Regions from separate parts of the Bradyrhizobium sp. Kon69 genome, predicted to be linked through region 4. Evidence: predicted binding sites of a transcription regulator. Region 4 holds the regulator's gene; each other region holds the start of a gene.

What was found. Region 4 encodes LexA, which represses DNA repair genes until DNA is damaged. Its sites were predicted from a motif close to TGTTCNNNNTGTGTTCNG; they were not measured.
Region 1: the regulator LexA is predicted to act here: its motif matches at 6,119-6,136, upstream of AC0L3U_RS19880 (PA0069 family radical SAM protein).
Region 2: the regulator LexA is predicted to act here: its motif matches at 4,098-4,115, upstream of AC0L3U_RS05050 (ribonuclease T2 family protein).
Region 3: the regulator LexA is predicted to act here: its motif matches at 3,738-3,755, upstream of recA (recombinase RecA).

The regions. Positions count from the first base shown of each region.
Region 1 covers NZ_JBVVOS010000014.1:138,527-146,033, reverse strand. The annotation lists gene AC0L3U_RS19905 (electron transfer flavoprotein-ubiquinone oxidoreductase) at 1-843, opposite strand, end outside; gene AC0L3U_RS19900 (uracil-DNA glycosylase) at 979-1,788, shown strand; gene AC0L3U_RS19895 (glycosyltransferase family 39 protein) at 1,912-3,420, opposite strand; gene AC0L3U_RS19890 (ribonuclease HII) at 3,519-4,376, opposite strand; gene AC0L3U_RS19885 (VOC family protein) at 4,454-4,909, opposite strand; gene AC0L3U_RS19880 (PA0069 family radical SAM protein) at 4,934-6,097, opposite strand; gene AC0L3U_RS19875 (phosphoketolase family protein) at 6,310-7,507, shown strand, end outside.
Region 2 covers NZ_JBVVOS010000003.1:128,219-135,725, reverse strand. The annotation lists gene uvrC (excinuclease ABC subunit UvrC) at 1-1,020, opposite strand, end outside; gene AC0L3U_RS05065 (outer membrane protein) at 1,271-1,894, shown strand; gene AC0L3U_RS05060 (cold-shock protein) at 1,981-2,196, opposite strand; gene AC0L3U_RS05055 (23S rRNA (adenine(2030)-N(6))-methyltransferase RlmJ) at 2,446-3,306, opposite strand; gene AC0L3U_RS05050 (ribonuclease T2 family protein) at 3,359-4,051, opposite strand; gene AC0L3U_RS05045 (hypothetical protein) at 4,166-4,630, opposite strand; gene AC0L3U_RS05040 (hypothetical protein) at 4,813-5,106, shown strand; gene AC0L3U_RS05035 (DUF3617 domain-containing protein) at 5,151-5,681, shown strand; gene AC0L3U_RS05030 (ATP-binding protein) at 5,851-7,239, opposite strand; gene AC0L3U_RS05025 (response regulator) at 7,257-7,507, opposite strand, start outside.
Region 3 covers NZ_JBVVOS010000015.1:62,969-70,475, forward strand. The annotation lists gene AC0L3U_RS20555 (hypothetical protein) at 1-517, opposite strand, end outside; gene AC0L3U_RS20560 (IS1 family transposase) at 991-1,893, opposite strand; gene AC0L3U_RS20565 (hypothetical protein) at 2,376-3,206, shown strand; gene recA (recombinase RecA) at 3,830-4,918, shown strand; gene AC0L3U_RS20575 (hypothetical protein) at 5,022-6,011, shown strand; gene AC0L3U_RS20580 (hypothetical protein) at 6,107-7,081, shown strand; gene gcvP (aminomethyl-transferring glycine dehydrogenase) at 7,207-7,507, opposite strand, start outside.
Region 4 covers NZ_JBVVOS010000018.1:44,449-51,955, reverse strand. The annotation lists gene AC0L3U_RS23400 (YybH family protein) at 1-1, shown strand, start outside; gene AC0L3U_RS23395 (DUF2171 domain-containing protein) at 88-321, shown strand; gene AC0L3U_RS23390 (ComEC/Rec2 family competence protein) at 417-2,696, shown strand; gene AC0L3U_RS23385 (GAF domain-containing protein) at 2,706-3,647, opposite strand; gene AC0L3U_RS23380 (hypothetical protein) at 3,869-4,303, opposite strand; gene lexA (transcriptional repressor LexA) at 4,768-5,469, opposite strand; gene AC0L3U_RS23370 (molybdopterin molybdotransferase MoeA) at 5,645-6,856, opposite strand; gene AC0L3U_RS23365 (hypothetical protein) at 7,083-7,274, opposite strand; gene AC0L3U_RS23360 (HAD family hydrolase) at 7,445-7,507, opposite strand, start outside.

The DNA of each region.
Region 1 (7,507 bases), on a different contig from region 4:
GAACTCGTCGAACGGTGACAGATACGGGTCGTCGTAGTTGAGATGCACGACGAAGCCGACGGCAACGAGGTTGTCGTCGTAGTGATAGAGGAACGAGCCACCGCCGGTCTTCAGATCGAGCGGCCAGCCGAACGAATGCTGGATCATGCCCTTCTGGTGCTTGGCGGGATCGATCTGCCAAACTTCCTTGAGCCCGATGCCGAATTTCGCCGGCTCGCTCTTGGTATCCAGCGCGAACTTCGCGATGAGCTGTTTGGTCAGGCTGCCGCGCGCGCCTTCCGCGAACAGCGTGTACTTGCCGAGCAATTCCATGCCACGGGTAAAGGAGTCTTTCGGCTTGCCGTCCCGGCCGATACCCATGTCGCCGGTGGCAATGCCCTTCACCGCGCCCTGCTCGTCATAGAGCACCTCGGCCGCGGCAAAACCGGGATAGATCTCGACGCCTAGCGCTTCCGCTTTGCGCGCCAGCCAGCGGCAGACATTGCCCAGCGAGCCGATATAGCAGTGATGATTGTCCATCAGCGGCGGCATGATGAAGTTAGGCAGCCTGATCGCGCCGCCGCCCGTCATCCAGTAGAAGCGGTCGTCCTTCACCTGGGTCTTCAGAGGACAATCGGAATCCTCGCGCCAGTCCGGGATCAGCTTGTCGAGCCCGGCCGGATCGATCACGGCGCCGGAGAGAATATGCGCACCGACCTCGGAGCCCTTCTCCACCACGACGACGTTGAGATCGGCATTGATCTGCTTCAGCCGGATCGCTGCAGCCAGACCCGAGGGGCCGGCGCCGACGATGACGACGTCGAATTCCATGGATTCGCGCGGGGGAAGTTCTTCGGTGCTCATCTGATCTCAGCCCTTGAGACGGTCCTTGGTCGATTGCGCCCTCTTGTTTCCGATTTTTCCGGGTAGGACAACCTCGGAAATGCGTTTCGCCGGGGTGCAAGGCGCCCCAAACTGGACTAATAGTCAGACTTTCCGATGATCCCAGAACCCGCACCCACGGTCCGAGAGCTTCTCGCCTTCTATCTGGAGGCCGGAGTCGATTGCACGCTCGCGGAGGAACCGATCGACCGCCTGGCGGAATTGGATGTTCCACCTCCGGCCCCGCGCGCGCCGCCTCCGGTCGAAGCCCCACGGCCGGCCGCCGCGCCGGCAGTGTTGCGCGGCGAGGCGGCCCCCGCGCCCGACATCGCGATCGCGTCGGCGCGCGAGGCCGCACGCACCGCGCCGACCTTGGAGGCGCTGCGCGAGTTGATGCAGAGCTTCGACGGCTGCGCGCTGAAGCACACGGCGACACGGCTGGTTTTCGCCGACGGTAATCCGCAGGCGCGCATCATGTTCGTCGGCGAGGCACCGGGCCGCGACGAGGACATCGAAGGGCTGCCCTTCGTCGGGCGCAGCGGCAAGCTGCTCGACTTGATGATCGGAGCCATAGGCCTCAACCGCACCACCGCCTACATCGCCAACGTGATTCCCTGGCGGCCGCCCGGCAACCGCACGCCGACGCCGCAGGAGACGCAAATCTGCCTGCCCTTCATCCAGCGCCAGATCGAGCTGGTGAATCCGGATGTGCTGGTGACGCTCGGCAATCCCTCGACCCAGACGCTGCTATCGACCCGCGAAGGCATCATGCGCACCCGCGGCCGCTGGTTCGACTACGAGACGGGCGCGCGCACCATCCGCGCGCTGCCGACCTTCCATCCCGCCTATCTGTTGCGCTCGCCGTCGTACAAGCGGCTCGCCTGGCAGGATCTCCGCGCGATCGCGAAGGTGCTGGCGGGCGCGTAAGGAGCCGTACGACCTCTCCCCGTCATTGCGAGCGCAGCTAAGCAAATCCAGAATCTTTACGCGGAGGGATACTGGATTGCTTCGTCGCAAGGGCTCCTCGCAATGACGACGAAGAGCGAGAGACTAAGTCCCCTTCGGCCGCACGATGGCCCAGCCGATGCGCAGCAGTTGCTGGCGTCCGGTCACCAGCCATTCGAAGGCGCGCGGGACTTCCGGGACGATGCCGGGAAAGCGCGCGAGAATGTCCGGCGGTGGGGTGCCGGCGGTGTCGGAGGCACGCCAGACCACGACGCCGCCGGTCTCGCTGAATTTGGCCTGGTTGATCCACGGCGTGCGTGAAGGCTGGGCATCGATGAACAGATGGGGCCGGCCGGAATGCAGCGTGATCAGGCTGGCAAGCTGGGTCTCGCCCGCGACCGCGCGCAGACGATGATTGGTGCGGCGGGCAAAGCTCTCGTCGAAGAAGTCCGAAATCGCGCGCGCCGGCATCGAGGTCGCGATCTCGTTGGCACCGGTCCACGGCAGGAGCAGGACGGCGAGCACGACGCCGATTGCGGGCGCGATGACGGCGGCCGCCCAGACCATCCGCAGCATCCTCGCGCGGCGCATCGCGATGAGATCGCCGGCTCCCACGACCACGGCAAGCCCCGACAACACCAGCACGACGCCGGCGCCGCCGACGACGGCGTCGAGGCCCAGCAGGCCGGAGATCAGCACCGCGCCGAGCGCCGGCGCCAACGCGAAGAAATAGACGAAATTGCGCGCGAGCGGCTCGACCGGCGGGCGGTAGATGATCGGCGCCTCCTCGCTCTTGGGAACGAACAGGCCGGTGTTGAGCACGGTCAGCGCCGGGATCGCCGCCGCGCCGAGCAGGAGCCCCCCGAGCAGCCAGGCCGCGTGCAGCGCGCGGGCATTGAGCTCGCTGACCGCAGGCAAGGCCGGCAGGACGAGCACCTCGGCGCGCATCAGCCAGACGGCATAGGGCAATGCCAGCACGGCGACGACCACCAGCGCAAACAGCGGGTCGAATGCGCGCAGCGTGCGGCGGCCGTCCGCGGTTGCGAGTGCGAAGACGACAATCAGCAACAGCAGGAAGATCGCAGCCGGCGTCGTCAGCAGCAGGAGGCCCGCCTCGATCGACCAGGCAAACCAGGCGTTGCCGCGGCGCTGTCCGATGATCTGCCAGGAATGCAGCAGCAGCAGTGCCCAGAGCGGCCGCGCCAGCACCAGCGGGCCGAAGTCGAGTACGGGCGAGGAGAAGGCCAGCAGCGTCATGGTCAGCAGCACGGCCAGCACAGCCTGCTGGGGGCCGACCACCGCGCGGGACAGATGATAGAGCGCGATGAAGGTCGCGACCCCACAGAGCTCCGCCAGGATGTAGACGCCGAACACGTGGCCGCCGGCAGCGCGATAGGCGATGTCGGCGAGCCAGACCGGCAAGGGCGGGCCTAAATCAGTGCCGACCTGGTATTCGCGGCCGAAGGCCAGCAGCGTCGCGAGGCTGCCGGGCGGGCTGCGATAAAACACCAGCGCCACGAACAGCCACATCGCGGCCTGGAGCAGCACGGCGATCCAGACGATCAGCCGCGGCCGCGCGCGAATGAGCTCGATGACCAGGGAGGTAAACCGCATGCAACGTCCGAAAGATGCAGCCAACCCGTGAAGCCGGCCCTATTCGCTCACGACTATTTTGATAGAGGGCGCGACGCGTCGTGGCAACCGAGTCTCGTCTAGAGATTTGCCGACGCGTCGATTTCCGAGCTCGAGTCCACCTGCAGCTCGATCTCGGTCACCGCAAACAGATCCTGCGCCGGCTCGACCGTCCAGGGCATGTGCTTGGCGCGTGCGGCGGCTACGGGGGCGAAGAAGCTGCGGTGGTGGACAGTGGGGCCGAGGCGGTTGAGCGCATCGAGGTGCTCGGGCACGGCGTAGCCCTTGTGCTGCTCGAAACCGTAGCCAGGACAGTCCTGAGCCAGCGCGCACATCAGGCGGTCCCGCGTCACCTTGGCGACGATCGAGGCCGCTGCGATCGACAGGACGATGCCGTCGCCGCCGATCACGGCCTCGCAATCGCATGCCGTGTCGAGCCGGTCGCGGCCGTCGACGAAGACGTGCCGGGGCTGCTGGGGCAGCGCCACCACCGCGCGCTTCAGCGCCCACAGCGAGGCGCGCAGGATGTTGTCGCGGTCGATGCGGGCGCGGGAGGCGACGGCCACCGAGACCTGGGCGGTGGCGCAGATCTTGTCGAACAGCCTTTCGCGCTCCTCGGCCGTCAGGCGCTTGGAATCGTCGATGCCGCGCGGGATGCGGTCGGGATCGAGAATCACCGCCGCCGCCACCACAGGACCGGCCAGCGGCCCGCGGCCGGCCTCATCGCAGCCCGCCACCGGCCAGACGCCGCGCTTCATCAGCGCGCGCTCGCGGCGGAAGCTTGGGGCGACGATGATGGCGCTCTTGGTGCCGGCCAGCGCCTTGGCGATTTTTTTCGGCGCAGCCTTCTCGTTCTTGGGCGCAACCTTCTTGTTCTCAGGCGCAGCCTTCTTGGACGCGCCTTTGGCCGGCTTCTTGGCGGATTGATCCCGAATCATGGCCAGGATCGTGCGCAAGCGGGATGGCCTGCGCAACCGGGAACCTCGGACAATTCCCGTTATTCAAGTCAGCCGCCCTATTCCGCCAGATGCACCCGCCGGTCCTCGCCGACTTCGATGCCGGGCGCGGCCACGACTTCCCAGGGATGGCCGTCAGGATCGGCGAAATAGCCGGAATAACCGCCATAGTCGGTCTCATGCGCGGCCTTCAGCAGCGCGGCGCCATTGCTGACGGCGAAGGCCAGCACCGCATCCACCTCCTCACGCGCGCGGCAGTTCCAGGCGAGCGTCATGCCGCGGAACGTCGATGGCCTCGGATGATCAGGCAATGTGGCGTCGGCCGCGAGCTGATCCCAGGGAAACAACGCGAGCACCGGACCGCCGGTGTCATAGAACGCCACGGCCTCGCCGGTCACCTTGAGCCGGCGCGAGAAACCAAGCGCGTCGTAAAAGGCAATGCTGGCGCGGATGTCATTCACGCCCAGCGTGATGACGGTAAGTCGCGGGATTGGAGCTGGCAGTTCCTTACTCATACGACGCCTCTCTCACTTCGTCCCTCAGAACAGGCTGAGTTGATCGCCATTCCGCTTCGGCTTGGCAAAATGATCCGTCGTCAGCTTGGAGCGCCGCTTGTTCAGCCCGAGCCTGTCGCAGGCGATCTCGAAGCGGCGGCCGATGGTCCAGGCCATCGGGCCGGTGCCCTTCATGCGCTCGCCCCATTTCGCGTCGTAGTCCCGGCCGCCGCGCATGTCGCGGATCAGCGTGAAGACGTGGCGATAGCGGTCCGGATAGTTCGCCATCAGCCATTCCCGAAAGAGATCGCGCACCTCGAGTGGCAACCGCAGCAGCACGTAGGAGGCTTCCTTGACGCCGGCATGGGCCGCAGCATCCAGGATACGTTCGATCTCGGAATCGTTCAGCGCGGGGATGACGGGCGCGACCATGACGGTGGTCGGAATGCCGGCCTCGGAAAGCTGCTTCAGCGCCTCCAGCCGCTTCGGCGGCGTGGACGCCCGCGGCTCCATGGTGCGCGCCAGTTTCGGATCGAGCGACGTCACGGAGATGCCGACCTTGGCGAGGTTGCGCTTGGCCATGCGCGCGAGAATGTCGATGTCGCGGGTCACCAGCGCCGACTTGGTGACGATCCCGACGGGATGGCCGGCGCGCTCCAGCACCTCCAGAATGCCGCGCATGATTTTGCGCTCGCGCTCGATCGGCTGATAGGGATCGGTGTTGGTGCCGATCGCGATCATTCGCGGCTCGTAGCCGGGCGCTGCAAGCTCCTTCTCGAGCAGCGCCGGTGCCTCGGGCTTCACGAACAGCTTCGACTCGAAGTCGAGCCCCGGCGACAGGCCGAGATAGGCATGCGTCGGCCGCGCGAAGCAATAGACGCAGCCGTGCTCGCAGCCGCGGTAGGGATTGATCGAACGGTCGAAGCCGATGTCGGGAGATTCGTTGCGGGTGATCACCTTGCGCGAGGTGTCGATCCCGACCGTGGTCTTGAACGGCGGCAGTTCTTCAAGGCTCTGCCAGCCATCGTCGAATGCGACGCGCGCCTCGGCCTCAAAGCGGCCGCTGGCGTTGGACTGCGCGCCCCGGCCTCGCCTGCGCTGGCGGTCGATGGCGACCGCCAGCTCAGGGAAGTCAGAAGGCGCACCCGCCGGCTCGGAGGGCGCCGTGACCGGCGGGTGCTTGAGAGCATGAGAGGATGCTGGACTCATGAAGCCAAGATAGCACGCCGAAGGAACAAATCAAGAACACAAACCAAAAAACGTGAAAACAACCCCATGCACAGTAGAGCTGCCCAAACTTCGCGCGCCCGCTTTTGACCTCACGCAACAGTGGCGTCACGGCGATCTCGTTTGATGCTGCCGAAGGATCGATCTCGCCGAAACTCGGTTGGTGACGATCCCGGGTGAAGGTCGGCAGGAACATGACAAATCAACAACAATCGGCCGCAGCGAGCAGCGACCTCGATCTGCTCGACCGCTATTGGCGCGCCGCGAACTATCTCTCCGTCGGGCAGATTTACCTGCTCGACAATCCGCTGCTGCGTGAGCCGTTACGGCCCGAGCACATCAAGCCGCGTTTGCTCGGCCATTGGGGCACGACGCCCGGGTTGAACTTCATTTATGCCCATCTCAACCGCGTCATCCGCGCGCTGGACCTGAGCGTGATCTATGTCTGCGGTCCCGGCCACGGCGGCCCCGGCATGGTCGCCAACACCTATCTTGAAGGCAGCTACAGCGAGATCTATCCCGATATCGCGCGCGATGCCGACGGGTTGCGCAAACTGTTCAGGCAATTCTCCTTCCCCGGAGGCATCCCGAGTCACGCGGCGCCGGAGACGCCGGGCTCCATCCACGAAGGCGGTGAGCTCGGTTACGCGCTGGTGCATGCCTATGGCGCGGCATTCGACAATCCCGACCTGATCGTCGCCTGTGTCGTCGGAGACGGCGAGGCCGAGACCGGCCCGCTCGCGGCGTCCTGGCACTCCAACAAGTTCCTCAATCCCGGGCATGACGGCGCGGTGCTGCCGATCCTGCATCTCAACGGTTACAAGATTGCCAACCCAACCGTGCTCGGGCGGATGCGCGACGGCGAGATCCGCGATCTCTTCCACGGGCTCGGCCACGAGCCGCTATTCGTCGAGGGCGACGATCCCAAATTGATGCACCAGGCCATGGCAGACGCGCTCGACGTCGCGCTCGTCAGCATCCGGTCGATCCAGCAGCACGCCCGCGACGGCCGCGAGAGCGTCGAACGCCCGCGCTGGCCCATGATCGTGCTGCGCAGCCCGAAGGGCTGGACCGGCCCCAAGGAAGTCGACGGCAAGAAGGTCGAGGGTTTTTGGCGGGCGCATCAGGTGCCCGTCGCGAACTGCCGCGACAATCCGGCGCATTTGAAGATTCTCGAAGACTGGATGCGCAGCTACGAGCCAGAAAAGCTGTTCGACGTGAGCGGCGCGCTCATTACGGAGCTCCAGGAGCTCGCGCCCGAAGGCAACCGCCGCATGGGCGCCAATCCGCACGCCAATGGCGGCCTTCTGAAGAAGGAGCTGAAGCTGCCGGACTTCCGCAGCTTCGCCCTCGAGGTGCCTCAGCCGGGCGGCATCGTGGCGGAGGCAACCC
Region 2 (7,507 bases), on a different contig from region 4:
GAAGAAGAACACCTCGACACATGAGAAGCCGCCCTCCTGGTGGATGGCGAACACGTCGGCTTCTTCCACCGTGCGCGGATTGATGCCCTGCTGCGACTGGATCGCGGACAACGCAGCGAGGCGGTCGCGGTAGAGCGCGGCGCTCTCGAATTCGAGTTCGCCGGAGGCCTTCTCCATCTCGGCGGCAAGCTCCTGTTTCACCGCATGGCTCCTGCCGGACAGGAAGTCGCTCGCCTCGCGCACCAGGGTCGTGTAGCCGGGGAAGTCGATCTCGCGGGTGCAGGGGCCGGCGCAACGGCGGATCTGATAAAGCAGGCAGGGCCGCGAGCGGCTCTCGAAGAAGGAATCCGTGCAGGAGCGGATCAGGAACGCGCGCTGAAGTGCGGTGATGGTGCGGTTGACGGCGCCGGCCGAGGCGAACGGACCGAAATAGCGACCGGGCCGCGTCTGCGCGCCGCGATGCTTCAAGATCTGCGGCGCCCAATGGTCGCCCGTGATCAGGATATAGGGAAACGACTTGTCGTCGCGCAGCTGCACGTTGAAGCGCGGCCGAAGCTGCTTGATGAGGTTGGCCTCCAGCAGCAGCGCTTCGGTCTCGGTGTGGGTCGAGATGATTTCCACGGTCACGGTGGCGGCGATCATGCGCAGGATGCGCGCCGGCTGCGGCGCGCTCTGGCGCGCATAGTTCGACAGGCGCTTTTTGACGTTCTTGGCCTTGCCGACATAGAGCACATCGGCATTCCCATTGAGCATGCGGTAGACGCCCGGCGAGGTCGGGGCGAGGCGGACCGCGCGTTCGATCGCCTCGTGGCCGGTCGCCAGCGGCTCTTCGCCGACCGTGCCGCTCTCTTCCAGGATGTCCGGCAGCCGTGCGTCGTCCTCGTCGTCCCCGTTTGCTGTGGCGGGATCGAGGTCGGGCGGCGCCGCTTCCGTCTCCCGGGGCGGGACGTCGGGCGCGTTGCCGCGCACGGGTTTGCGCGCGCGTGCGTCGTCCGGATTGTCGGTGGAATCGTGAACCATGGTGCGAATTTAGGCGCTGCGGGTGCCGATTTGAAGTTCCGGCCGTGCGGCACGCACAGGATGGCGGCGCAGTTCCCGGTAACGCTTGCTTAAGCCTGTTAACAGCCCGGTAACCCGACTTAACAGGCCTTTAACTTAAAACTCTCGATAAATCTTACGCGAAATAGTGGTGGTTCCGTAACCATGCGGTTTTGCCTCGCGCGGCGGCGCAGGCATCGCACCGGTGGCGGCAGTTGCGTTGGAGTGTGTGATGAAGGGGCTCGTTGTGGGCGCAGCCGCGTTGGCTGCAGTCGGCTGGACGGCTTCGGCAGAGGCCGCCGATCTCAATTACGGGCAGCGTGCGCCCTATACGGTCAATCAGCCGCTCAATGCCTATAGCTGGGCCGGCCCGTATCTCGGTGCCAATCTCGGCTATGAATGGGGTTCGGTGAACAACAATCCCGCAAAGCCGTCAGGCTTCGTCGGCGGCGTTCAGGCCGGCTACAATTTCCAGACCGGCCCATGGGTGTTCGGCGTCGAGGGCGACATCCAGGCCGCCGGTGCCGACGACACCTTCGCGCCGTGGAAGTTCTCCAACCCGTGGTTCGGCACCCTGCGCGGCCGCGCCGGCTATGCCTTCAGCAACGTGCTGTTCTACGGCACGGCGGGCCTCGCCTTCGGCGAGCTGCGCGCGCAGACGTTCGGCTGGACGGAGTCGCACACCAGCGCCGGCTGGACCATCGGTGCCGGCGCGGAAGTTGGATTCGCGCCGAACTGGAGCGCCAAGCTCGAATATCTCTACATCGATCTGTCGACGAGTCAGTTCGCGATTACAGGCGTGTCAAACGGCTATAGCGCCAGCGTTGTGCGCGCAGGCGTGAACTATCACTTCTGATACCCAAAGAAGAAAATACCGGACTACAACCTCCCGGCCGCTTGCGGCCGGGATTTTTTTTGCGCCGGTGTTTCGCGTCGGACTCGCTAGGGAAGGATGACCAAATCGACCGCCTTCGGCCCCTTGCCCTTCTTGTCCGGTTCGACTTCGAAAGTAATACGCTGTCCTTCGGCAAGGTCCTTCAGTCCGGCCCGCTCCACAGCAGTAATATGCACGAAGACGTCGCGGCCCCCGTCGTCCGGTTTGATGAATCCGTAGCCGCGCTCACCGTTGAAAAACTTGACCGTTCCCGTCATGGCCATCGGGAAACTCCCCCTCATTGCTCCTCCGTCGTGACGCAGACGCACGTCACGACATGACCGGGCCTTACGAAGCCCGGGAGCTGGCCATCCTTGGGCAGACCATTCGGTCCGACTGGATCTTTCTTAGGCCTTCACTCCGCCGCAACCATTCGCGGAAGCGGAACGTAAAGCCAGTCACCGCAACAGCATAATACGGTTCTCTGCAGATTGACCACCGCTCCTGCATATTTTTCCCAAGATGCCGGAGTGTTACGGTCTCGGCACCTCTAATCGGAATCTGGCAGCGCCCCCCTGGCCGAGCGGCATTTCCAGCTCGGGTAGGATCGTCTTGAGCTCGCCGTGCAGTGTGTAAGGAGGATTGACGATCAAGAGCCCGCTGGAGGTGAGGGCTGCGCCGTCGGCCTGCGGCGCCACGCTGAATTCGAGTCGCAGACATTTTCCTGGCGGTTTTGCTGCGGCTGCGAGCCGCGCCACTGATTGCACCAGCGCGTCGGTGGCGCGCCGGCTCTTGGCGGGATACCAGATTACATAGATACCGGTCGGCCATTTCGCGAAAGCCGCCGAGAAGGCCTCTTCGAGCTTTTCGAACTCGTCCTTTGCCTCGAACGGGGGGTCGATCAGCACCAGCCCGCGCCGTTCCTTGGGCGGCACGAAAGCCGGCAACGCCATCCAGCCGTCGAGATCGACCACGCGGGCCTGTTCATCGTGGCGCAGCACGCCAATCAGCGCCTTGCGCGCCTTCGGCTCGATCTCGCAGAGCAAGAGGCGATCCTGCGGCCTCAGCAGGCCGCGTGTGATCAGCGGCGAGCCCGGATAGGCCTTGAGCTCACCCTTCGGATTGAAGGCGCGGACGATGTCGAGATAGGGCTTGGTCAGCGCCATGGCGTCGTTTGACAGCCGCGCCTGCATCAGCCGCGCAATGCCCGTCAGCCACTCGCCGCCGCGACGCGCCTCGTCGCTTTCGAGATCGTAGAGGCCGGCGCCGGCATGGGTGTCGATGACGCGGAACGCGCCCGGCTTATCCTGGAGATAGGTGATGATGCGCGTCAGCACGATGTGCTTGATGACATCGGCGAAGCTGCCGGCATGGAAGGCGTGGCGGTAATTCATGCAAGAGCACTACGCCACGTGACGGCTTGAGCAAAGAGGCACGATGCCTGGGCTAGCCACCCCGGATCGGCGGCATCGTCACTTGGTCGCGGCGGCAGGCGCGGCGGTCGATCTCCTCGCAGGCGCGGAATTGCAGGTCCTTGCTGAGGCAGATACGGACTTCCGACAGCCGCGTCCGGTTGCAGGTGATAGAGACGGCGGCATTGCTGAGGCCCGGATTGGCCTTGATGAAGGCTTCCTCCACCTCCGCCGGCGCCACGGTCCTGGCTTGCGATAGATCGAGATATTCGGCCGGAATCTTGATCGCGGCGCGCGCCTTCCGGATCGTCTCGAAATAGTTGCGGTCGGCGAGCCCCGAGCAGGTGCCGTGCTTGTCCCATTCGTTGAAGATCAGCCCCGGCGCCCGCATCAAATCGAGCATGGAGGAGACGATGCTGCGGTTCAGCCGCGGCGACGGCCGCTGACAATATTCCGGAAAACCGTTCTCATATTGCGGCCACAGACCATGCACCACGAAAGCGTAGGGCCGTCCGCTGCACTGGGTCTGCGAGCGGCCGCCGCGCTCCGCCGCCTCTTCGCAGAAGGAGGGCGACCACGACAGCGACAGCACATAAAAATCGAACTCGCCGGGCGTGTTCTGCCGCCTATCCTGGGCCTTTGCGCCACCGGCCAGCACAGCCAGTCCGGCTGCAAGCGTCAGCGAGATCATCAGGCGGGAGAACGAATGCAATCTGGAATGAAACATGGCGACGCCCCTCAACTAGACTGTGCAGACGAGCCTAGCAGGCGATAGGAACATTTCAAGAACAAAATTCGGGCGACCGTCGTTCGGCCGCCTGACCGGTCGGGATCAGAGCAATTATTGCTTGGCGGCGCGGCAGGCCGGGTTGTAGGCCCAGTTGCGGTCGAGCCCGACCACGCACCATTCGACGCCCTGGCCGTAGCCGGCGAAGCCGCCGTCCTCGACGATGGAGAAGTGCACCTTGCGCATCTTGCCGTCCGTGAGCATGGCCTCGCCGGTGCAATAGCGGCGCGGGATGTTGTCGGATGCCCAGGGCCGGAACGCGGTCTCGTGAACCGCGGCGAAGCCGGTGATCTTCAACGAGGAATTCCAGAACGAGCTTTCTTTCTCCCAGAACTGGCTGGCGATCGTCGGCAGCGCCCTGTCGCATTCGGAAACGTTGCCGTCATAGCGCGGCCCGCTCAGCCAGAAATTCAGCTCCAGCGGATTGGCGGCCCTGGCCTCGCCGAGCGACAGCGCTCCGAAGAGAAGGCCGAGCACGGCGGCAAAGCGGAGCGATTTCAGGAAGGTCGAGGCGCGCATGGGCAATCCAGACAGCATGATCTGCGAGGGTCGGACGGTGCCGCGAAGGCCGGGGGAGGTCAAGTGCAGCGCGGCAACACTTGCCGACGAGTTGACCGCAATGCTGCGTTAGAGGGGTCTTCGGTTCTTTCCTCCGTCGCGCCGGCACCGTAAACTGCCGCCAACCAATCGGAGTGACGGGAATGCGAATCATTGCGGCCGCGGGTCTACTTGCCTTGGGTATGATGGCGAGCCAGTCGGCGCGCGCCGATCTCCTCCCGGTGCCTCCGTTCAAGGGCAACGACACCGGCGGCATCATCGCCTATTCGATGGCAACCCAGGTCGATGCGCGGCAGGTCGCGGTCGATCACTGTGCGCGCTACGGCAAGGTCGCCAAATTCCTGGCGATGCAGGCCTATGAGGGCGGCTACATCTCGTTCTCCTGCCGCTGGGTGCCCTATGGCGCCGCCGACCAGCCGATCCGCACGCTCTACTGAGGCGCTTTCGCAACGCCGCTATCTCGCAGCCGGGAGCTTCCGACATGACGCGCAAACTCGCTTTGCTCGGCTCCGCCCTTTGCCTCGTCTTGTCGGCAGCCAGCGCCCGCGCTGACGACCTGCCGGTGCGCAAGGCGGGCCTATGGGAATTGAAGATGGTCAGGACCGGCACGCCGGTGCCCGAGATGACCATGCAGCACTGCACCGACGAGACCGTCGACAAGGAGATGAACAACAACATCTCCCCGATGGCCAAGCAGATCTGCGCCAAGCAGGATATCAAGAAGACCGCGACCGGCTATGTCAGCGATTCCGAATGCAATGTGGCCGGCATCAGCACGACCTCGCATGCTGAGATCACTGGCGATTTCAATTCGGCCTATACGGTGAAGACGTCGTCGCACGCGCAAGGCGGCGCTGCCGGCGCGGCAGGCCGCGACACCACCATGCAGCTCGAAGCGAAATGGCTGGGGGCCTGCAAGCCGGACCAGAAGCCCGGCGACATCGTGATGCCCGGCGGCTTCAAGATGAACGTGCGCGACATGGACAAGCTGAAGGCGCTGCTGCCGAAGTAGGGCTCTTACCTTCTCCCCTTGTGGGAGAGGGTGGCTCGCCGCGCAGCGGCGAGACGGGTGAGGGGTCTGTCTCCGCGCGCGACTCTTTTCGGCTTGAATTCGCGGAGACAGACCCCTCATCCGGCGCTTCGCGCCACCTTCTCCCACAAGGGGAGAAGGGAAGAGCAGGTTACACCGGTATCCGCACGCTCGCCCTTAATCCGCCCATCGGGCTGTCGCCAAGCGTGATGTCGCCGCCGTGCGAACGGGCGATGTCGCGGGCGATCGCGAGGCCAAGACCCGTGCCGCCTTCGTCCTGGTTGCGGGCGTTGTCCAGCCGCAGGAACGGCTTGAACACCTCTTCGCGCAAATGGGCGGGAATGCCCGGCCCGTCGTCGTCGACCGTAATGGTCAAATAACGGTGATCGCGCTGGCCGGTGATGGCGATGCTCTTGCCGTAGCGGGCGGCATTGGTGACGAGGTTGGCGAGGCAGCGCTTGAACGAGGCCGGCTTCACCGTGACCACGGGCAGCCCGTTGAACGCGACGGTCGCAATGTGGCCGTGGCGTTCGGCGTCGCTGCGCAGCTCCTCGAGCGCCTGGGCCATGTCGGTCGGCTGCGACTGCTCGCCGGAATCGCCGCGGGCAAAGGCGAGGTAGTCCTCGAGCATCATCGACATTTCGTCAACGTCCTTGCGCATGCCCTCCATTTCGGGACTGTCGCCGATCAGCGCCAGCTCGAGCTTGAACCGCGTCAGGATCGTGCGCAGATCGTGGCTGACGCCGGCGAGCATCGCGGTGCGCTGCTCCATCGTTCGCTCGATGCGCGACTTCATCTCGAGGAAGGCGACCGACGCGCGCCGTACCTCGCGCGCGCCGCGCGGCCTGAAGTTCGGCGCCTCGCGGCCCTTGCCGAAACTTTCGGCGGCGTCGGCAAGCCGCAGGATCGGCTTGATCTGGTTGCGCAGGAATAGCACCGCGACGATCAGCAGGATCGAGGACGTGCCGACCATCCAGAACAGGAAGATCTCCGAGTTCGAGGCATAGGCGGCGCTGCGCTGCGCGAACACACGCATCACGGCGTCGTCGAGCTGGATCCGGATCTCGACCAGGTTGGAGCGGCCGACCGTGTCGATCCAGAAGGAGCGCCCGATCTGGCGGCCGAGCTGCACCGAGAGCGTCTGGTCGAGCAGCGAGAAGAACGGCTTTGGTCCCGGCGGCGGCATGTCGCCGGCCGGGAGGAAATCGACGACGAGGCCGAGGCGCTGCTGCGCGATGCGGCGGATCTGGTCGCGATCCTTGTCTTGCGGATAGCCCTTGTAGACGTCGATCAGCGCGGCGATGTCCTGCACCACGGCGGCCGACAGGCGCCGTGTCACCGTGTTCCAGTGCCGCTCCATGAACACGAAGGCGACGACCGATTGCAGGATCACCATCGGCACGATCATGATCAGCAGCGCACGCGCATAAAGGCCGGTCGGCATCCAGCCCTTGAACGCGTTGCCCATCCAGCCATTGGCGGCGGAGACGCGGCCGGCGGCGCTCTTCAAAAGCGTCAGGCCGGTATCGATCGTGCTCATCGGTGGCGCTTCACTCTTTATGGCGAGGCTACCAGCCGGTAGCCGATGCCGCGCACGGCCTGGAGGAATAGCGGATTGGCGGGATCGGTCTCGATCTTGCGCCGCAGGCGGTTGATCTGCACGTCGACGGCGCGCTCGTTGACGCTGCCATTGCCGGTCAGCGCGCTGCGCGGCACGGTCTCGCCCGGTGTCTCCGACAGAATCCGCAGCATCTCGCGCTCGCGGTCGGTGAGGTGAATGACGTCTTCGCCCTGGCGCAATTCGCCGC
Region 3 (7,507 bases), on a different contig from region 4:
GCTCTGAATAAAGCGTCCGCTCTGGTGGCAACGGCTTCCCTGCAAACCAGTAACCTTTGCCCTCATGGTTCTTAAAATCGTTTTCGTGACGCCAAAGGATAGTCCCGACATATTTCGCCCGCTCGCCTTTGCCGGCCCCCGGGAGTGGCGTTCCTTGCCGCTCCAATTCTTCGGCAAGTTCGCCCCGGGTCATCGGGCGCGACTTTCCAATGAGGATAGCTTTGACGGCAGCAACAATAGCCGCTGGATTTCCACGGCGGTGTGCCCGCGCTGACTGTCTCCCCGACTCGAAGTCCTCAGCCTTAAAGGTGGCGGGGAGTTTGGCTCCTCCCAACAAGGGGATGCCAGTTTCCGACTTGTCCGACTTATCCACAGGTATGGGTTCTTGGTTTGTTTTCGAAAACTTCTTGTGGAGTGTCAAATAGAGTTCGATTTCGGCCATCTCTCGCTTTGACGCTTCTATCAGAAATTTCAATTCTTCTAATCTTTTCAAAGCGTTGGCAAAGGCTTGGTCCATAACCCGAACTCCTGAACGGCTGTCACGCCGATAAAGCACGTAAAAGGCCTTGAAGGCAACTCATGCGGCCTTGAGTTCTGGAATTGAGTCGGGCATATTGGGAACAGCCGTCCTGAAATGAGTACGGCTCCCGAGGCGGTGAGACGCCAGAGGAGCCGTTTTCAGGTTCTTCCAAGGTGGTAGCAACACCAAAGAAGATGGAGGCGGGAGTGTGGTCCCGATATCCGTACTGGGAATCTAACACTTCCGCGCATCGGCTGCAAGTTGCTCCATCCAACGATGGAGAACAACGATGGTATGGGTTCACCCATACACTCGCGTTCGCTTCGGTCACTTGGAATCGGTGAGCGGTCATTTCCGTTCACTTCCAAGGTACTGAACTGAACGTTAACAACGATGCTTAGGGCTTGCGAATTGGGCGGCCCGGTGTCCTGGCCGGCGCGGTTGAGAATCCTCCCGCGCCGGCTTTCCATTTAGATCTTCCCGCCCTCGATTACCGTGAACTTCCGGCGCCGATCTGGCGGCGTCTCAGTGGGCAGCGCAGGCGCCACAGCGAGCGCGGCGTCCACAAGCTGCGCAACCGTCCACGGCTTCTGAGCAAGCCCAAGCGCCTTCGCTGGCGTCGTGCGTAGGGCTTCGTGAGTACGGCAGAGATTGTAGTGCGCGACGTACAGCGCGACGGCTGCAACATGGTTGTCCAGCTTCTTGCTAAAGCCGTTGGTCAACCGGGTGAACCGACGCGACGCCATGCGCAGCGAAAGGTTCTGGCGCTCGACATAGGAGGTCGAAACGTACTGGTCGGGGTCGCCAGATACTACGTCACGGCTTACAGCTACTACGGCGGCGGGGGAGTACCGGCCCTGCGCTTCCTTTACCAGATGCGTGACGCTGTAGGTCTTTACGATCACGCCATGCGAGGCGCTGGGGCCGAAGGCGTCGCGGATCGCTACGCGGTAGGGGTGGAAGCCGTCCGTTGAAATCTCCGGCTGGCCAATGACGCGGCTGCGGAGGTCGTGCAGGAAATCCATGGTGCTTTCGGCATTCCGCTTGCCGACGCCCCAGCTAATGATTGCCTTCTGCGTCCCGGCCATGCCGATAAAAACGTACTGGTCGCCCTTGGCGTTAATCTCGTGGCGCTGGACGTTCTTTTGTTTCTTGCCGACGAAGCTCCACAGCTCGTCAAGCTCAAGCCGCTCGGTGCGCACGCCGACCATGATGCGGTCGTGCAATTCCATGCAGCCAAGGCCGACACGCAGGGCCAGGCTGGCGACGGTGCCACGGTTGACGCCGGTTAGGCGGGAAGCGGTGCGGACGCCGACGCCTTCACAGAGGGCGGCAATGACTTCAATTTGCTTTTCGCGGGAAAGTACATTCATGAGGGCGCAATCCTCTGGTTTGAGGAATTGGCCCGTCAGCGACTCTAGAAAAGACGCCCTCCAAGGCGTATATTCCGGATGGTTATCGCTTCGGGGCGCAATCCCGGGGTGGGTAACTAGGGATCGGCAGCGCTCCAACGCCGTCGGTCCCGCTTATTCGAATCCTTGGCGGCCCCGCCGGGATTCGGACCCGGACCTCTCGGCCTGTAAGAGCGAGCGTCCTACCGTTAGACTAAGGGGCACTAGAGCCGATTAGGGGGCCGCTACCTTTCCTTCGCGGGGAGCCGGGTAGCGGCCCTTTCCTATGTGTCACAGCCTCAGCGCCGGTCGGGATTACGCTGAAGCTCTGGCCGTGTTGTCATACTCGCCTCCGTTGACGAGAATCACTCTAGGATAATTTATCCTCCATCACAAGGATTATTTCTGGACAAAGTTTCGGCTTGTCTATAGAAATATCCTCACGCCTTTAAGGAGGGTGCCAAATGTCAGACGAAAGTGCGGACGCGCGCGAAGATACGTTGAAATTGAGTGCTGGTCGTGGGCCCGCCTACCCAGCGATCTCGCTTCGCGAGGCTCTAGACCGTGCGACCAAGTTCAGGGTCGCTAATGCCATTAGGATCACGCTCAACATGGAGGCCGCCTATCGCGTCCTCGGCTTTAAGGGCGCGTCCGGTGCATCACGCCAAATCGTTGCCTCCCTCAATTACTATGGTTTGCTGGATTACATTGGGAAAGGAAGCGACAGGAAGGTGCGCCTTAGCGAGCTTGCGCTTCGGATCATGCTGGACAAGCTCCCCGACTCGCCGGAGCGAATAGCCGCCTTGAGAGAGGCCGCCCTGAAGCCAGCGATCCACGCTCGACTTGCCGAGCAACTTCAATTGCCGCCGCCGGCCGATGTAATCATTGAGCGGTTCCTCGTCTTGGAATGTGAGTACAGCGAGGCGGTCGCGGAGACGATTATTCAGGTCTACAAAGACACTTTGGAGTTTGCGGGGCTTAATAAGCCTGATAGAATCGACGAGCAAGAAGGCTCCGTTGTCGATTTACCGCCCCCTCCGACGATGGTGGATGATGCAATTAAGGGAATTGGGGCCGGGATAGGGAAGCCGCTAATGACCCCTGCGACTCATACCCCAGCGCCATTGCCACCCGTTGAGCCGGGAGCAATGAAAGTCGCGCTGGACGGAAATAGGATCGTCGTCTCGGCCGTAGTGGGCCTGCGCGATGCAAAGCGCTTGCTCAAGCGGCTTGAAGCAAACATTGCTCTTCTTGAAGAGGAAGAGAACGATGGCGAAGGAGAGGCCGCCCACTGAGGCGGGCCTTAGTCTTTCTTTCGAAACTGCTGCGCCCGCGCTCTGTAGGTCTCTAGTTGTACCATCGCGGTGTGTATTTCGGCGTCTCTGAGCTGACTTCGGCACGTTCTGCGGAGCGCAATGGATTCGTCTATCGCGCGTTGAGCGCGGTCCAACAGTTCCTGAGTTTCCGGGCTGATTGTTTGTTCTGGCACAAGAAGCGCTCCCTGCTTGAGGCGGGAGCGCTATGGCGTCTCTCAGTCAACCGACGCCTGAAATCGTGGCCGGTGATAGATGCTAACGTATCACAGGCGGGGTGGGTCCCAAATCGCTCAATTCATTTTGCGGCGGAGTTTCTCGGCAATGGCCCGCTGGTCGTCAATGTGCTCTTGGACGACCTGCCGAGCTTCATCTTCCCGGGAAGGTTTGGGCTTCTCTTTGTCGCTCATTCCGACAGCCTAAACCAAAATAGGCCAGCGCGAAAATCAACTTAGGCCACTGACGATGGAAACAGGCCAGTACCCAAATCCGCAAAAGAACATATTGCGAACCTAGAACAAATAGGGTACATTGATTTTATCGCCGCGCCGCCTCGCCAGCCGTTTGTCCCTCTAGCGAATCCTCGCCATAAGGAGCACGACCCAATGTCCACCACTGCCCTGCGTATCGTCGAAGGATCTTCCATGGACAAGAGTAAAGCTCTGGCCGCCGCGCTCTCCCAGATCGAGCGGCAGTTCGGCAAGGGCTCGGTGATGAAGCTCGGCAAGAACGACCGTTCGATGGACGTCGAGGCGGTCTCCTCGGGCTCGCTCGGGCTCGACATCGCGCTCGGGATCGGCGGCCTGCCGAAGGGACGCGTCGTGGAAATCTATGGGCCGGAATCCTCGGGCAAGACCACGCTGGCGCTGCACACGGTGGCGGAAGGGCAGAAGAAGGGCGGCATCTGCGCCTTCATCGACGCCGAGCACGCGCTCGACCCGGTCTATGCACGCAAGCTGGGCGTCAACATCGACGAGCTCCTGATCTCGCAGCCGGACACCGGCGAGCAGGCGCTGGAAATCTGCGACACGCTGGTGCGCTCCGGCGCGGTCGACGTGCTGGTGATCGATTCGGTCGCGGCGCTGGTGCCGAAGGCCGAGCTCGAGGGCGAGATGGGCGATGCGCTGCCGGGTCTGCAGGCCCGCCTGATGAGCCAGGCGCTGCGCAAGCTGACGGCGTCCATCAACAAGTCCAATACCATGGTGATCTTCATCAACCAGATCCGCATGAAGATCGGTGTGATGTACGGCTCGCCGGAAACCACCACCGGCGGCAACGCGCTGAAATTCTATGCCTCCGTCCGCCTCGACATCCGCCGCATCGGCGCGATCAAGGAGCGCGACGAAGTTGTCGGCAACACCACGCGCGTCAAGGTCGTCAAGAACAAGCTGGCGCCGCCGTTCAAGCAGGTCGAATTCGACATCATGTACGGCGAGGGCGTCTCCAAGATGGGCGAGATCCTCGATCTCGGCGTCAAGGCCGGCATCGTCGAGAAATCCGGCGCATGGTTCTCCTATGACAGCCAGCGTCTTGGCCAGGGCCGCGAGAATTCGAAAGCATTCCTGAAGGCCAACCCGGACATCACCGCCAAGATCGAGACCTCGATCCGCCAGAACTCCGGTCTGATCGCCGAGCAGATTCTCGCCGGCAGCCCCGAGCGTGACGCCGACGGCGAAGAGCCGGGCGACGAGTAAGCTTCAACAGTAGAGTTTTTCGCGAGGAGCGGGCGCTGAGGACGTTGAGTTGCCGACGTCTTCGGCGCCTGTTTCGTTTTGCGTGGGGGCACCGGGTGGTGCGATGAAGCGTCTGATCTTGACCAGTTCGTCCGGAGGCCAGCTCGCACGATCCGGGTTGGCGGAGCTTGTCATCTCATCCTCGTTTCACTTTGAGTGGGGACCGCTGCCCTCGCCCGAGAAGCTCGCAGCCTATTTCGCGCCGCGTTCGGCGAATCTCGGGCCGGGTGATCATTGGTCTGATTGGGGCATCCGGTGGCCCAAGAGCATCAAGGATCGCAAAGACTTGTCGCTTGCGGACTTCTGCGAGCAATATGACGTGGTTGAACTTTGGTTCGACCCAGCTCCCCGGGATCAATTGCAGCTCGTCTGCCTGCTGGACCACCTCAGCTCCTGCTCCTCGCTGGTGGGAAAGCTTAAACTTCGACTTGTGGCATCCGAGCTGACGACAGCACACGGTGAGGATCTCGCTGCATCCGAGCCGCACATTCATGTCGTGCCTGTTAGGGCCCAGGAGTTCGAGACTGCCCGGTTGGCGTGGTCGGCCTACCGCGCAATGACCCCTGAGGCGTGCGTCGATCTCCTTTACCAGGATCTCAGTGCATTGCTGATGCTGCGCCCGGCCTTGCTCGATCTCTTGGCAGAACTCCCGTCGCCTGCGACCGGACTCGGTGCGACCGAGATGCGGTTCTTGGAGATGCTTGCCAGAGGGTTTGCGAACACGGGTTCGTTGTTTCACCTGCGCTCGCATCGGCGCACTTTCGTGTTTGGAGAGACTGAGTTGGGTCGGTTGCTCGACGGGCTCGCGCTCGGCCCCAAGCCCGCAGTGGCCGGATTGGACGACGAACTGCGCACGATCGACCACGAGAATCACAGGGATCGGCATGCCGCATATCTCCGCAGCCGACTGTCACTGACCGAGTTCGGGGAGGCTGTCCTGGCCCACCAGGAGGATTTCAGTCGCCACAATCCGATCGACCGCTGGTGGGGTGGCACGCATCTGACCAATGATCGGCTGTGGCGTTACGGGTCTGTTTTGACGACGCCATCGTGAAGTCATTGGCATGACACATGACACACCTTGTTTCGACGACAGATTTGACCGTTGCCGGCGCCACACAGCGCGCCGGACTCCTTTGAGAGCTGATCGTGTCACATCTGATTTTGACCACGAACCATCTTGCGGCAGACACGCTTCGCCAGTCCAAACTGGCGAATATCGCGCTCGGCTTCTACACGCGCTTCGTCTGGAGGAAATTGCCTTCCGCAGAGCAGCTTTTAATGGGGCTGGAGCGGCGGTCGGCAAAGCACTGCAATCCAGGCGATCATTGGCTCGATGACGTTTGTCGAGACTGGCTGGAAGGTTTCGGCACGCGCGATATCGGTTTCTTCGAACTCTGCACGAAGTTTGACTCGATCGAATTGTGGGTTGATCCTCGACCAAACGATCAGCTCGTACTCGTCTGGCTGCTCGACCTGCTTCGCCCTTACAAGGAGATCACGACGAAGCTCAGCCTGGTGCATACGGATGACAAGGTCGCCAACTATGCTCCAGAGTCTGTCGCAAAATGGAAGCTGCCGGCCTTCAAGGTGACCGACAACCATTTGCTGACGGCCAGCCGCGCCTGGAAGGCCTATCGGGCTGAAACGCCAAAGCCCTGTTTCGATCTTCTGATGACGGACCTGACGATGCTGCCGAGACTTCGACCGGCACTCATTGCGTTGCTTGAAGAGCTTCCGGACAGCGTCACGGGCCTAGGTGCCAGCGAAATGGATATTCTGGATTTTGTGAACGACGGGCACACGGACCCGAGGCGTGTCACCGAAGCGTGGTGGATGCGAGATGTGTTCGACGAAAACGACGCGCGCGATGCTTTGCTCGAATTGGGGGCACATTCGGCGCCGGCGGTCCTCTTGGGCGATCCGGCGTTCGACAATGAGGCCCGCTACTTCGGCAAGAGCGAGTGGAAGGTCACGCTGACCGCACTCGGGCGTTCAATTTTTGCGCGCGAAGACGACATGTGGCGCCACAACCGGATCTATCGCTGGTGGGGTGGCACGGAGCTGACCAACGAACGGCTTTGGCGATGGGATCGCGAAAGCCGATTGCTGGTTGCGCCTTAGATAAATAAAATCGTGTGCCGTAGGCTGTAAGATGGGTGGAGCGAAGCGAAACCCATCGCACTTCCATCCTTAGACCGGAATGCAGGGATGGGTTTCGCTACGCTCTACCCATCATACGCATCGTGTTACTCCGCCGCTTCCGCATAATCGCTCACCGGGGGGCACGAGCACACCAGATTGCGGTCGCCATAGACGTTGTCGACGCGGCCGACGGGGCTCCAGTATTTGTCCGTGCGCGAGGTGCCCGCGGGGAAGCAACCCTCGGCTCGGGTGTAGGCGCGCTTCCAATCGTCATCCGCGATGTCGTGCACGGTGTGCGGGGCGTGGCGGAGCGGCGACGCCTCGATCTTGAACCGGCCGGCCTCGACCTCGGCGATTTCCTTCCGGATCGCGATCATGGCATCGCAGAAGCGATCGAGCTCCGCC
Region 4 (7,507 bases):
ACCAGCGGGCACACGGCATCGTCATTCTCGCGAGAGAGAACGAACGTGCGCCCTGCGCGTTGGGGTGGGTCCAACAAGGAACGCACCATGCAGAACATCGCAGAGCACATGGAAGTTATCGGCGCCGACGGCGTCCATATCGGCACCGTTGACAAGGTCGAAGGCAATCGCATCAAGCTGACGAAGAAGGACAGCGGCGAGGGCAGCCACAAAGGGCATCATCACTTCATCGATAAGGGCCTCGTCGCCGATATCGAGGGCAACAAGGTCCGGCTGTCGGCCAAGGCCGATGTCGCCGTGACGATGGAAGAGGAAAAGTAGCGGTCGCGCCCTTTCGTTCCTGATCCGTACCGCTATCCGCCCGCCTGCACGTTCCGGTAGCTTCGGCCTTCGTTGCGTATCATCGAGTGCAGGAAATGGCGGAGCCGGGCCGGCCGGTACGGTCGCAGGGGATCGCGGGGACGTGGCCCGCGGGCCGCACCGCGTCCGCGGGCGGCCTCGCGCCTGCAGGCCTCGACCTCTGGACCTCGCTGGCCGCGACCCTCCGCGCATGGCTACGCGCCGAGGCTGGCGCCGGGCGGCTGTTGCCGTGGGTGCCCGTCACGTTTGGCTGCGGCATCGCGCTTTATTTCTCTGCCGATCACGAGCCAGTACTGTTGGTCGTTGCCACGACCGCCATCGCACTCCTGCTCGGCGCGGCTCTGTTGCGGCGGAGCCGGCTGTTCGCCCCAGCCATCATGATCGCGGCGGTCGCGGCCGGCTTTGCCGTCGCGACCTGGAAGACGGCGCGGATCGCCCACCCGGTGCTGGCAAAGGCGCTCTATTCGGTGTCGTTGTCAGGCTTCGTCGAGGCCCGCGACATCCGCGAGCGTACCGATCGTTTCGTGCTGCGCGTCACGGCGATGGAGGCGCAACGCAGCGACGTCAGGCTCGAGCGCGTGCGCCTGTCGGTCCGCAAAGGCACCGCGCCGGAGGTCGGTAGCTTCGTTCAGCTGAAGGCACGGCTGATGCCGCCGCTCGCGCCGGTGCGGCCCGGCAGCTACGACTTTTCGCGTGACATGTTCTTCCAGGGCATCGGGGCCTCCGGCTTCGCGATGGGCGCAATCACGGTGGCGCCGCCGCCTGAGACCGCCGGCTTGCGGCTGCGTTATGCGGCCTTCATGCAAGGCCTTCGCGATGCGATCGATGCCCGCATCCGGGCGACGCTCGACGGCGACAACCGGGCGATCGCGACCGCGCTGCTTACCGGGCGGCGCGATGCGATCACCACGCCCGTCAACGATGCGATGTTCATCTCCGGTCTCGGCCACGTGCTCTCGATTTCCGGTTATCACATGGCCGTCGTTGCCGGTGTCGTGTTCTTCGCGGTGCGCGCGCTGCTCGCTGTGATCCCGGGACTTGCGGCCGGCTTCGCCATCAAGAAATGGTCGGCGGCCGCCGCGCTGGTCGCTGCTGCGTTTTACCTGCTGCTGTCAGGCGCGGAGGTCGCAACGCAAAGATCGTTCTTCATGACGGCGGTGGTGCTGATCGCGGTGATGGTCGATCGCCGCGCCATCACCTTTCGCACGCTTGCTGTCGCCGCGCTGATCGTGCTGGGGGTCGCGCCGGAAGCACTGGTGCATCCGAGTTTTCAGATGTCGTTTGCGGCAACGCTCGGGCTCGTCGCCTTGGTGCAGATCGGCATGCCCAATTTGTTTGCCTCGCCGGACCATTCGGCGACCGCGCGCATTGCGATGTGGGGTGGCCGCGAGGTCGCGATGCTGTTCATGGCCTCGCTGATTGCGGGACTTGCGACCACGCCCTACGCCGCGTTCCATTTCCACCGTGTCACGCCGTTCGGGGTGCTCGCCAATCTCGGCGCGATGCCTGTGGTCTCGGCGCTGGTGATGCCGGCGGGACTGTTGGGGCTGCTTGCTGCGCCGTTCGGGCTGGACAGCGTGTTCTGGTGGCTGATGGGGATCGGCATCGACTGGATGGTCGCGGTCTCGCGCTGGGTCGCGGCATTGCCGGGCGCCGTCGGCCGCATCTCGGCGTTCGGGATCGCGCCGCTGATCGCGGCGAGCCTGGGAATCATCCTGCTGGGCTTGTTGCGCACGCCGCTACGCTGGTCCGGCGCCCTGGTGCTGCTGGCAGCGATCCTCTGGGGACTGTCGGCGCGGCAGCCCGACATCCTGATTGCCGGGGATGGCGCGAGCGTTGCGGTGCGGGGCAGGGACGGACATCTACACCTGATCAGGACGAGCAAGGACAGCTTTCTGCTCAAGGAATGGCTCGCTGCCGACGCCGATCCGCGTGATGCGGGCCGAGCCTCTCTGGCCGATGGCGTGTCCTGTGACGAGTCCGGCTGCGTGACGCCACTGGCCGACGGGAGGCTGGTCGCGCTGGCACTGCGCGTCGACGCTCTCGCGGACGATTGCAGTCGGGCCACGCTGGTGGTGACGACACGCCCCGCGCCACCCGATTGCGCGGCGATGGTGGTCGATCGGCAACGGCTTGCCAGCCAGAGTGCGCTGGCGCTGACGCAGCGTGGTGACGGCTTTGTGGTTCACGCGGTGAGGGCGAGAGGCACGAGCCGCCCCTGGTTGCCAGCCGGCGCAGGCGAGGGTGATTTCGACGGCAGCCTTGCGCCGAAGGCGATCGCGCCCCGCATCAAGGACGCAACGCCGGCGGAGACCGACTTGCAGGCAGACGATTGATCGGATCGGTTACAAGTACCAGGCCAGTACGGCGTCGAGCCTGGAATTGCCGATGACCGGCAGGGCCACCATTCGGCTCAGTCCGGATGTGCAGGCTTCGAGACCGGCGACCGAGCCGTCATGCACCAGATCGGCGTTGAGCGCGGGCATGCCGGTGGCCCAGGCCCCGCCGATGCTGCCTTCGCCTCTGGCAATGGATTTATCCGCATAGAGCGCGGCAAGGTCGGTCTGCGCGCTGCAATCGCCGGCGCGGAACACCAGTGCCGAGCGGGTCTCGTTCGGGATCCAGATCTCGAAGCGTCGCGCAATCGGCGTGGCCTGCGCGGAGAGGAATGTCAGGACCCAGGTCTGGTCCGCGCTCGTCCGATAGGGCACGCCGACGCCGAAATTGATCCCGACCTTGGCCGCGTCCTCCCAGCGCAGAAAACTCCTGGCGTCGTGCAGGTCCTTTATGATCAGCGGCAGGCCCGCCTTCCAGGTGCGGCCAGGCAGGCCAAAGCCGCGAGGAAATTTGGTGTGGCGGGAGTTGAATTCAAACATGTCGGCAGTGCCGTAATAGCCGTCGACAAGCCCCATCTCGTGGGAGGCATCAGGGTCGTTGTGCCAGAGCTCGATCGCCCCAACATGCGCTTCGTCCTCGCCGCAGAACAGCACCATGACGGCTTGCAGGAATTCACCCGCAAACACCGGCACCGCGACGCCGCAGGTGAGGCCGGCCGCGAGCGCCTGATCGGTCCGTTTGAAATAGGAGTTGGCGAATTTGGTGAGGATCACGGGGTGGCCCGCGGCCCAGGCCTTGCCCGGAAGTCCCTCGTCATATCCGAAGTGCAGCTCTTCGCTGACGGCCTTGAACGCGGACAGCCCTTCGCCATAGAGACCGCCACCAAACTCCAGCCGCGTGCGCGTCCGATCGGGGACCCAGAGTTCAACGACGCGAAGGAAGGTTTTCATCGAGCGTGTCCGCCGTCTCAAGCCCTGACAGCATCGGTCATTTGGCTGCGAAGCGGACGTTCAAAATTCAGGCAGGGCGGCTCAAACTTCGTGCGGCGGAGACGTGCGGGCTTGGTCCATCCGATTGGATTTCGCGGACGCAAGCCGTACCATCTCGCCGGCCACGGCCGGCGATGGCAATTCAATCCTGACCCCCGACCTCGTAGCCGGAGACGGCTGTGTCAGCCGATCGGCAGGTGCCTGACGGTCGGCTGCCGGTCGGCGATAATCTGCGCCTTGTGCTCGCGCTCGGTGACCGACTGAGTCACCGGCAGTTGCAGCACGGTCGCGCGCTGGCCTTCGACGAGCTGCGTCACCAGCACGTATTTGCCGTCGGGGAATTCGATCGCGTCATGATGGCGGTCGGGAACGTGCGGGTCGATCTTGCCGAACTTGCCCACGCGGGAATTGATGGTGCGCGTCCAGATCCAGCGATTGTCGTAGCGAACGTCGTCGGCGAAGGCGAGCTCCGTTCCCGGCAGCAGGCAGACGGCAACAGACGGATCGGCCGCCGAGGCGAAGCCGCGCGTCGAGGTGCCGCGGAAGCTTGTCGTGACGATCGTCTCGCCGACTTCGGCGGGGCGCGACGCGACGGCATGCAGGCTGTAGTCACACATCGGGTGCTCCTCATGCTGGGATAGCAACCCGCGTCTCTTAATCGAGGCGCAGGCCTCTATCAGAGTTGAAGCATGAACGCTCTGCTTGGTTGTGGGCAAATCTGCGGCTGGTTTCCGTGAGCCGCGATCACATTATCTTTCCCGAATTCAATAGGAACAAAGCGAGTTGCGATGCATTCGGGAGGCGCGTGCGCGAATATCGCCGGCTTGACTGCAACGGTCGAGCTTGATCGCCGGCCGCCGTTTCCTCGAACACTTGTGCCGCCAACCAGTGCCGCTTCGTGGGCGTCGTGAGGAGCCAGCGCCGAAGGAGGGGCCGGATAGTCTGTGCAGAACCAGAAAGACTACCCAGCCGGAACGGACGATGATCCGCTCCAATCTCTGACCGGCGATGCCGATCGGAAGCGCGCGAGGCGCCAGGCACCTCCGGTATCAAGTACTCCCGGGATCAAGGACGCCCGGTATCAGTACTTCCGGTAAAGCCCGATCAGCTTGCCCTGAATCTTCACCCGGTTGGGCGGCAGGATGCGGACCTCATAGGCTGCGTTGGCGGGCTCGAGCGCGATCGAGGCGCCGCGGCGGCGGAAGCGCTTCAGCGTCGCTTCCTCGTCGTCGATCAGCGCCACCACGATGTCGCCTGTATCGGCGCTCTCGTTGCGCTGGATCAGCGCCATGTCGCCGTCGAGGATGCCGGCCTCGACCATGGAATCACCGCGCACTTCGAGCGCGTAATGCTCGCCCGAACCGAGCATGTCGGGCGGCACACTGATAGTATGGCTGCGGGTCTGCAACGCCTCGATCGGCGTGCCGGCCGCGATGCGGCCCATCACCGGCACCGCGACGGGACGTTCGCCGTCGTCCGCGGGCAGGCTGGAGCTCGCACGCACCTTGCCGAGATTGCCCTCGATGACGCTCGGCGTGAAGCCGCGGCGGCTGCCTGCGGCTGCCTGGAGCTCCGGCAGCTTGATGACTTCAATCGCACGGGCGCGGTTGGGCAGGCGTCGGATGAAGCCACGCTCCTCGAGCGCCGTGATCAGGCGATGGATGCCCGACTTCGAGCGCAGATCGAGCGCATCCTTCATCTCGTCGAAGGAGGGCGGCACGCCGCTTTCCTTCAGACGTTCACTGATGAACCGCAGAAGCTCGTATTGTTTGCGCGTTAACATCTCGACCAAAGTCCCCCGGTTGATGTCGTCCGATTATGAGACGCAGAATTCGGCAATAAGCCGCTACATACTCGAAACAAATCATGAACGGACACTATATGTTCGATACATGTTCCGCAACTGCTTAATTTACCGTGAACAGAGCAAAGTTCGCGGAACGCGCATTGCGGGACGCTCAGACGGGGAGCCGCAACACTTCGCAAGCCGTGCCGGCTTCGGCCTTCGGCGCGAACGGTGCGCGCACGAGAAGTACCTGTGCTGCAGCGAGATTCGCAAGCAGCGAAGAGTCCTGATGATTGACGGGAAGAACGACGCGTGTGCCGTCGTCACGCTCCTCCAGATGCGCGCGCAGATAGTCCTCGCGCTGATCGTTGGCGCCGATTTCGCGGCCGAGCACGGCGCGCTCACGGCGATGGTGAATCGCCGAACGGCCCGACAGGGCGCGAATCAGCGGCACCATGAACAGGAACGCGCACACGTAGGACGACACGGGATTGCCCGGCAGGCCAATCACACCCATTGCGCCGAGCCGCCCGTGCATCATCGGCTTGCCTGGCCGCATCGCGATCTTCCAGAACGCCATTGCGATGCCTTCGTCCCGCAGTGCCTGCTGGACCAGATCGTGGTCGCCGACCGATGCGCCGCCGGTCGTGATCAGGATGTCGGCGCCGCTCTCGCGGGCGCGGCCGATGCCGGCGGTGGTCGCCTCCAGCGTGTCGGCGGCAATACCGAGATCAATGGTCTCGGCGCCCTCGCTGCGGGCAAGCGCGTGCAGGGCGTAGCCGTTCGAGTAGACGATCTGGCCGTGGCCGGGCGTGGTGCCCGGCATCACCAGCTCGTCGCCGGTGGCGAGAATCGCGACTTTCGGACGTCTGAAAACGCCAAGGTGCGGATGGTTCATCCCGGCGGCGAGGGCGAGGTCGCGCTCGGTGAGACGACTTCCCTTGCGCAGGAGCACGTCGCCCTCGCGGAAATCGACGCCTGCGGGGCGGATGTGCCGACCGGCGATCGCGGCTTCCTTGATCGTGATGCGCTTGCCGGCGGCGACCGTGTCCTCCTGGATCACGACGGCGTCCGCGCCAAAGGGAACGACGCCGCCGGTGAAGATCCGCACGGCCTCGCCGGCGCCGACCGTCCCCGCGAAGGGTCGGCCCGCCGCGACTTCGCCGATGACGGTGAGCTCCGAATCGATCGTTGCGGCATCGGCCGCGCGCACGGCGTAGCCGTCCATGGCCGACATCGCTTGCGGCGGCTGCGTGCGCCTTGCCGCGACGTCACGCGCGAGCACGCGATGGTAGGCCTCGTCGAGGGAGATCATTTCTTCCGGCAGCGGCTCCGCACCCGCCAGCACCGCGGCAAGCGCGTCAGAAACCGGCATCAAGGCCACGGCGAAAACTCCTGCTCGGCACGTTCGGGCGAATGTTCCGCAAATCTTCTAGCCGAGCGCGGGCGCAGAGGCAAAAACGGCTGAGCGCGCGCAGTCATCCCGCCGCTTCACATTGTTCCGGAAGGCAGGATCGCGCGCGTCGTGGCATGATCCGAAGAACCCGACAGATCGGCAGGAGAGTGGTCATGGAAGGGCGAGAACGACGAGCGCCCCGGGCCTGGATCGATCAGCTCCCTGGCTGCCCGGGAGTTACGTCGGGCGCCTGGGGTCCCTGATCCTTGTCGGGCAGCGGATCGGCCTGGGATTTCAGGTCGGCGGCCTTGCTCACGAGCTTGGCGGAAAGCTCCGAATCTGAAGTTGTCCTCGCGAATTCAAGAAGAAGAGAGGCCTGCTTGGTGAGGTAGGTCTTGCCCAGCACGATGATGCATCCGTCCGTAGAAGTCCCAACGGACTCTAAGAGTCTGGAAGGTGGTATTCCGTTCCGGGAACTCTGTATAAAAATGCACAAAGTGATTGGGTTCCTCAGTTTCTTCCAAAATTGTTCCCGTTGGGCCGTGGCGCCAAGGGTTTCGCGACGACGCCTCGTCGTCAGATGCCCAATGCCTTCAATGCGTTCCCGACGTCACGCGGCGAGGTCACATGCACCGCCGT